DNA from 2 places in the Methylopila henanensis genome. Region 2 is predicted to be linked to the other one. Evidence: riboswitches for the same ligand, from Rfam matches in the RefSeq annotation. Region 2 holds a riboswitch; the other holds the start of a gene.
What was found. Region 2 has a riboswitch for cobalamin ahead of ACFSCV_RS16535 (methyltransferase domain-containing protein). Riboswitches for the same ligand answer to the same signal wherever they lie in the genome.
Positions count from the first base shown of each region.

Region 1: linked by a shared signal. The riboswitch ahead of ACFSCV_RS10450 (hypothetical protein) and the one ahead of ACFSCV_RS16535 (methyltransferase domain-containing protein) in region 2 are both predicted to bind cobalamin.

Region 1 is NZ_JBHUER010000007.1:145,357-149,242, reverse strand. It holds gene ACFSCV_RS10465 (FecR family protein) at 1-80, opposite strand, end outside; gene ACFSCV_RS10460 (RNA polymerase sigma factor) at 207-707, opposite strand; gene ACFSCV_RS10455 (hypothetical protein) at 1,162-1,449, opposite strand; gene ACFSCV_RS10450 (hypothetical protein) at 1,470-1,847, opposite strand; cobalamin riboswitch at 2,016-2,258, opposite strand; gene ACFSCV_RS10445 (GlcG/HbpS family heme-binding protein) at 2,383-2,811, opposite strand; gene prpC (bifunctional 2-methylcitrate synthase/citrate synthase) at 2,808-3,886, opposite strand, start outside.
Region 2 is NZ_JBHUER010000010.1:710,681-714,566, reverse strand. It holds gene ACFSCV_RS16540 (ABC transporter substrate-binding protein) at 1-1,364, opposite strand, end outside; cobalamin riboswitch at 1,802-2,002, shown strand; gene ACFSCV_RS16535 (methyltransferase domain-containing protein) at 2,101-2,892, shown strand; gene ACFSCV_RS16530 (TonB-dependent receptor) at 2,889-3,886, shown strand, end outside.

The sequences.
Region 1 (3,886 bases), on a different contig from region 2:
GCGTTGAACGCGCGGACGACCTCAGCCTCCTCTCCCTGAGCCTGGATCTTCAGAAACCAGGCGAGCGCTTCGTCGCGCACGTCATCTGGAGACTGATTATGGTCGCCTGCAGTCTCTCGAAACAATGTCGCCGTCCGCTGTCGTGCGAGGCCTTATAGTCCAGACGATCCGCGACGAAGAACATCACAATCGTCGATCCTCGCTCGCTAGCGGCGATCGAACCTCTCGATGGCGTCAATGCACGCGCTCATTGCGAGCTTCATGTCGTTGTAGACGGTATTTGGCGACACCCCCAAAGCTTCGCCGATGCGCGGATAGGACCAGCCCTCCAGACGACTCAGCGTGAAGACGCGGCGCGCCCGCTCCGGCAGGCGCCCGAGCACGGCCTCCAGCGCCGCCAGCCTTTCGCGGTCAATCAGCGTCTGGTCGGCCGGCGGCGCGGGCGACATGACGAGCCGAGACTCGACGCTGTCCGGATCCACCTCGACGAGCCTTCGGGCGGCTTGCCGACGGGCGTGATCAAGCGCGAGGTTCCGCGCCGTCTGAAACAGAAACGCCTGAACGTGCTCGACGGGATTCTCGCGGATGGCCTGCGCGACGCGCAGGTAGCTTTCCTGCGCGATGTCCTCTGCTGTCTGCGCATCGCGGACGACGCGAAATATCGAGCCGATCAAAAGACCTCTTCGGTTCAGATAAATCGCGTTCAAGGACGAGTTCGGCATGGAGCACCCGGCGGCGACGGCACCGTAAGCCTCATAACGGCCGCACGACGACAGCCATCGTTCTGGACAGAAGTAAAAAATATAGCAAGTTCAGTATTTTAGAATTAATACAATGATGAGAGGGGTTACGCGTCGGACAGGCCTCGCGATCGGATGATCATTGCGACGATGGCGATTGCCGCGCGGCAGTTGATCTGCCCCTGAGAAGTGGTCCTCCCTGAGGTATGGCTTTTGGCCATATGGAGGACAGCAGGATGCCAATGAAGAGGCACGCCCCTGAAGAGATCGTCGCCAAGCTGCGGCAGGTTGCTTAGCGACACCTGCGTCGGCGACCGATAACCGCGGATTGCGGTCGCCGCTCCCGTCGCGCCGACATAGGAGAAGTCGTTGATGTTGTCGTAGGTTTCGCCGAGGGAGATCAGGCTGCCCGCCGTTAGGGTCAGCGTCGCGGCGTCGCCGGGCTCGCGGCCGTGTAGACGCGGATCTGGTTTCCGCGCGCGAGCCAGATCCGGTCGTTGTCGGGCGTGTACTGGGCCGCCCAGAAGTAGCCCGGCGCACCCGCGGTGAAGTCGTCGACAGTCGTGAGGGTGGTGAAGTTGGTGGTGCTGACCAGCTTGCCCTTCATCTGCCAACTGCTGTCGTAGGCGCCGAGAAGCACGTAGGCGGTCGAGCTCTTGAAGCTGATGTCACGGACTTCGTAAGGGTTGCTCGCGCTCGGAGTGAACACGTTCGTTACGGGGGCGGTCGTCAGGTTCGCAGCGCCGTAGGCGATCCGCTGCAGCCGCGAGGCCGCATTATTATAGGTGCCGCCGACCTGCGCGCCGCCGAGACCCGCGACGTAGTGTACTGGCCGGTGCCCGCGACGCGCCGCGCATAGACGCCGGGAATCTGGTCGAGCAGATCCGGAAGGGCCTTGTGCTCGCCCTTCACGTCGTCCGGGTAGACGACCGAGACCTCGCCCGGAGACAGGACATCCTTCAGGTCGGGCTCGGAGCCGAAGACTGTGATGGTCTCGAGTTGCGTCGCGCCGCCGTCGTCGTCCGAAGACTGGCCGGACGCCGGGCCGACCAGCCCGATGCTCGCTGCGAACGCGATCGCCAGCGGCAACCGACCGATGAAACTCATGTTGCGTCCCCGAGCGCTACGAGCTCAACAGGGGATACCGTCGAACGGTCGGCGCGTCTCGACGGTCTCGCGCTCACGACCCGTCAGGACGAACCGATGCGACCCCTGCCACACCGCGTATCGCTCAGACGGACAAAGCCGCGCCCAGGCCACCCCCTGGGCCTCGGCAAGAGCGATCAAGCGCCGGCAGGTCTCCTGGCTCGCGGGTCATCGTTCGATGCGCTGGCCTTCCCGGGCAGTTCCTCCGAACGGAGACCTGCGCCAGTGGCTGGAAAATGGGCCACGGGCCCATCCCCAACGCGCATCGAACTCGCCGCTTACAGTTGCAGGGACAGCCTCGGAATCGGGCGGCCATGCCGCCCTCACCGCGTTCCCTATTAAGCTCCTTGCGAAGCACCGGCGCGATCGACGCCCCCGACCGGAGCCGGAGGGGAATTGGAAGCTAGTGGTCCCTCGATGAGGTCACAATCAGAAGAAAGGCGAAGGGAAAGCCGGCCCGCGCGAGCCGCGCCCGTCGCGCCATTAAGTGACGCATTCAGGGAGGTCGGCTCCCAGCGCCGCCCAGAACGGCGCGAGCGACGTCGACGTCCTGCTCCGGCGTGCCCGAGCCCACGCCTACCCCTCCGACGCACTCCCCGCCGAACAGGATCGGCAGTCCGCCCGCGAGGTTGGTCAGCCGGCCTCCGGAGGCGATGGCGAGCCGCGTCTCCAGCGCCGGGTCGAGCCGCCTGATGGGTTGGCGGTGTGACGCGGCTGCGATCGCCTTGGAGAGCGACGTCTCACGCGACAGCAGCTTCGCGCCGTCGGTGCGCACGAAGGCGAGCAGATTGCCGCCGTCGTCCACGATCGATACGTTATGCGGGACGCCGATCTCGTCGGCCCTGGCGGCGGCCGCGGCGAGCGCGCGCAGGGCGGCGGCGTGGGTGAACGCAAGCTTCGCGCGCGTCGGAGGCGTCTCGCTCATGCGGCGCGCGCCTCGGCCGCCGCGGGGCTGCGTCCGGCGATCGGCACGAAGGCGCGCTGACCCGGCCCGATGTATTCGGCGGCGGGGCGGATGATCTTGTTGTCCGCGCGCTGCTCGATCACATGCGCGCACCAGCCGGCGGTCCGCGCCATCGCGAAGAGGGCCGTGAACATGGACTGCGGCGTGCCGAGCAGGTGGTAGACCAGCGCGCTGTACCAGTCGACGTTCGGAAACATCTGCTTGGCGTCGGCCATGACGGCCTCGATGCGCTCGGCAACGTCGAACAGCCGCGACGGCGAGCCTTCCCGCACAAGCCGCGCGGCCACCTCCTTGATTACGAGGTTGCGCGGATCGCCGGCTACATAGACAGGGTGGCCGAAGCCCATGACGACGTCCTTCCGGGCGATGCGCTCGCGGACGCGGACTTCGGCTTCGTCCTCGCTGACGTAGCGGCACATCTCGATGAAGGCCTGTTCGTTCGCGCCGCCATGCTTCGGTCCGCCGAGCGCGCCGATCGCTCCCGCGACGCAGGAATAGAGGTCGGCGCCGGTGCCGGCGATCGAGCGCGCCGTGAAGGTCGAGGCGTTGAACTCGTGTTCGGCGTACACCACGAAGGAGGCGTGCATGGCGTCGACCTCCGAGCGTGATGGCGTCGAGCGCCGGAGGGTGTGAAGGAAGTGGCCGCCGATGCTGTCGTCGTCGGTCTCGACCTCGATGCGGCGCCCGCCGAAGGCGAAATGGCGCCAATAGGTCAGCATCGAGCCCATGCTGGCGAGCAGCTTGTCTGCCACGTCGGTCGCGCCGCGCGGGTTGGAGCGCAGCGGCTCCGGCAGCACGCAGCCGAGCGCCGAGACGCCGCTGCGCAGCACATCCATCGGATGGGCGGACGCAGGAAGGGATTCGAGCGCGCGACGCACCGCTTCGGGCAGGCCGCGCGCGGCCTTCAGCCTCGCCTTGTAGTCGGCGAGCTCGGCGGCAGTCGGCAGCGCGCCATAGATCAGCAGATGCGCGACCTCCTCGAACTCGCAGGCGGTCGCGAGGTCGACGACGTCGTAGCCGCGGTACCGGAGTTCCG
Region 2 (3,886 bases):
CCGATGTTGCCCTGCAGCTCCTGCGCGGCGTCGGCCGGCAGATAGGTGTTGGGGTAGATGGTCCAGGTGCCCTTCTCCTTCTGCTGCGCCCAGTCGCCCGCGGTGTTGATGCGGAGCCTGAGGTCGAACCCGATGTTCTTGCGCAGTTGCGCCTGCACGCCCTGGATCAGCACGTCGCGGTTGTCGCGCACGAAGGGCTGAGGATAGCCGACTTCGATCGTCAGGCGCTTGCCATCCTTGGTGCGAAAGCCCTCGGCGTCCCGGACGGTCCAGCCCGCCTCGTCGAGCAGGGCGTTGGCCCTTGCGGCGTCGTTGCCCCAGGTCCCTTCCAGCGCCTTGTTATAGAACGGGTTTTCCGGGCCGATGTTCGACCAAGCGCGGCGCACCGTGCCGAGGTAGACGCTCTCGACCAGCGCGCCGATGTCGGCCCCGTCGCGCAGCGCCTGCCGGACGCGGACGTCGGTCGCGGGCGGGATCGTGTAGTTGATGTTGAGCGTGAACGAGGTCTGCGCGCCCGACGGCCCGACCAGAAACTGGAAGCCGGGCTGATCCTTGAACAGCGACACGTCGGTCGGCTGCACGCCCTCGATCACGTCGATCTGGCCGGACGACAGCGCGCCGGCCCGAACCGAATATTCCGGAAGGAAGCGGATGGTCGCCTTGTCGAGATAGGCCGGCCCCTGGTTCGCCGCGTAGCCCGGCGCCCAGGCGTAGTCCTTGTTCTTCACAAGCTGGACCGACTGCCCGCGCGTGTACGACTGGAACACGAACGGTCCCGTGCCCGCGAGCGCGGGGCCGCCGGAGCACAGCCGGTCGCCGGACTGCAACGCCTTCGGGGAGACGATGCCGAGCCGGATGCTGGCGAGCGACTCGAGCAGCGTCGAATCCGGTCGCGACAGCGTCAGCCGGATCTCGGTCGGCGAGATCACCTCCGAGCTCTGATAGGCGAGCAGCAGCTGGCCGGCCGAGTTGGTGTTGGCCGGGTTCTTGACAAAGTCGAGGTTGAATTTGACCGCCTCAGCGTCGAACGGCGCGCCGTCGTGGAACGTCACGCCGTCGCGCAGCTTGAAGTCGTAGGTCTTGCCGTCGGGCGAGACAGTCCACTCCTTGGCGAGCCAGGGCAGAAACCGTCCGTCAGCGCCCTTCGCGATCAGCGAATCGATGAAGTTGCGGATGACGATGAAGGAGTTCTGCTGCTCCGAGCGATGCGGGTTGAAGCAGGCCGGCTCGGTCGTGACGCCGAACGTCAGCTCCCCGCCGGATCTCGGCTGCTCGGCATGCGCGGCGCCGGCGCTGGCGAGCGCCACGGCGAATGTTGCGAAAGCAAGCCGCGGAGCGCGCTGGTGAAGAAAGGTTGCGATCATCGATCGGCTCGTCTCGAGGTGTGTTGTGAAAGAAATCGGAGGCAAGCGAGGCCGTGGCGACGAGCGTCCGTTCCATGTCCCGCCGGCCGAGGCCCGGCCGCCCGCGCCTGAGGCGCCTCTCCCCGACGAAGAGGCGCCAAGCCGCTCCGCCCAGATATGTACATCAATCAGATAGATTAAGTGGAATGATTTGGTCAACGTGCTCGCCGCCTCATTTTTGGGCGTACGCCAATGAGGGCATGGAGCGGAGGCCCTAAGTCGCCGTGTCGTCTATTGACTGCGCCGCCAATGATGGCGGTAGGCGCTCGTAAGACCGCGACGGCCGCTGTCGGCGTCCGAGGCGTTTCAATTGAAGCTGACGGCCGGTCTCGGGCCACGTGACCCGTAACGACGGCTTCCCGAGACATATTGTAGCCTTGTCCTGGCCGCAGCGTTGCCGTAATCGAGCATCCGACGGTTCCCCTTGGGGATCAAAAGGGAACGCGGTGCGGGCTGATCGCCCGGAAGCCGCGGCTGCCCCCGCAACTGTGAGCGGCGAGCGCTTCGTCATCGGCCACTGGGTCTTTCGAGAACCTGGGAAGGCGACGCAAGCGCGGCGACCCGCGAGCCAGGAGACCTGCCGTCGCGTGTGATCTGTCTCGCGGGCGGGGTGTCCGGCGGGGCGCTCCGGCCGCGGGCGCCTCCGTGGTTGCGGGGACGCCTTCGTTCGCCCGACGCGATCTGCGTTCGGGGTCCAATGAAGTCGTCTCGTCACGGACACGTCGTCTCGCTTCCGCGGCCCGCGCCGCCGCCGTTCGACGCGGTCGGCGCGAGCCCCATCGATCCGCTGGCGCTGTACGCCGGCGGCATCGACACGTCCGATTATGTGGCGGGCGTGGGCGGCGCATTGCGTCGGCTCATTCCCTCCGTAGGCGATCTTCTGGACCTCGGCGCGGGTGGCGGTCAGCTTGGCGCGGCGCTGCGCCAGCAGGGCCGGCGCTGGACGGCGGTGGAGCCGTCGGCCTCCATGAGGGACAGGCTGGCGCGCCTCGATCCGGCCCCCGAGATCGTCGCCGCCGGCTGGGAGAACGCCAGCGTCGCTCCCGCCGACACCGTGCTGGCCGCCAACATGCCGGCGCCGCTGACTGAACCGGCGTCGTTCCTGGCCCGCTGCCGAAACCTCGCCCGGCGCCGCGTCGTCTGGGTCGTGCCGGCGCAGAACGGCCCGCGCGGCCTCTGCCTCGCCGGCTGTCTGCCGAGGGAGTGGCACGGCGAGGACGAGACCCCCGGCGTCGACATCGTCATGGCGGGCCTCGCGCCCGCCGACAGGACGCCGGTCACGGCCGAGATCGGCTGGACCTTCTCCCTGATCGTCAGCGATCTGCCGCGGCTCGCGGCCTATCTCGCCGGCCGTCTTGGCTGGCCCGAGGCCGACCCGCGCCGGCCCGTCCTTTTCAACCATCTCGCGGCCCAGGCGCGGCCGGAGCAAGGCGTCCTGCGCCTTTCCGTTCCGCGCCGCTCGGCCATCCTGATCTGGAGTCTGACATGACCGTTCGTCGCCCTCTCGCGCTGATCGGCGCCGCGGCCGCGCTCGCCTGCGGCGCGGCCGATCCCGCCCGCGCCGACGACGAAGCGATCGTGCTGGACGACATCGTGGTCACGGCGACCGGCCGTCCCGAGGCGCGCAAGAACGTGGCCGGCACGGTGCAGGTGCTCGACCGCGAGAAGATCGAGCGCTCCCAGGCGAGGTCGATGACCGATCTCCTCGCCGAGAACGCGGTCGGCTTCTTCAGCGAATGGACGCCGGGGCAGACCTCGATCAACATCCGCGGCGGCGCGACCGACGGACAGGGCAAGGATTTTCGCAGCCAGGTTCTGGTGCTGATCAACGGCCGCCGCGCCGGCACCGCCAATCTGTCCAAACTCTCGCCGGCGGACGTGGAGCGGGTGGAGATCGTCCGCGGCCCCGCCTCCGTGATCTACGGCAGCCAGAACATCGGCGGCGTGATCAACGTCATCATGAAGACCGGCCGCACCGCGCCCGGCGTCAGGCTGGAGGCGTCCGGCGGCTCGTGGGGCCTGCTGCAGGGGAGGGCGCAGACGGGCGGCGTCTATGAAAGCGTCGATTGGTATGTGGGCGTCTCTGGCGGCCGGCGCGGCGACTACCATTCCGGCAAGGGCGGAAGCCGGATGGACAACACCGCGTGGAAAAGAGGCGGCGCCACGGCGGCGCTTGGTCTTCAGCTGAACGAGGACCATCGCGTCGACGTCATGGCGCGCGCCGACGGCGTCTACGACGTCGGCTTCCGGGGATCGGGGGCCAACGAGCACAGCGAGGAGGACCGCTACAACCGCTCGCTGGACCTCGCCTGGAGCGGACAAATGCCGAGCGGCCGCGTGCGCTGGAACGCGCAGACCTATTTCGTGCAGGACGTGGACGACTTCCATTGGGCTTCGCCGGTGATCCGCGGCTCCGACGGCAGGCCGGTGCCCGGCGCCGCGCTCGACCACAACAGGCGCGAGCTTGAAATTTTTGGCGCGAA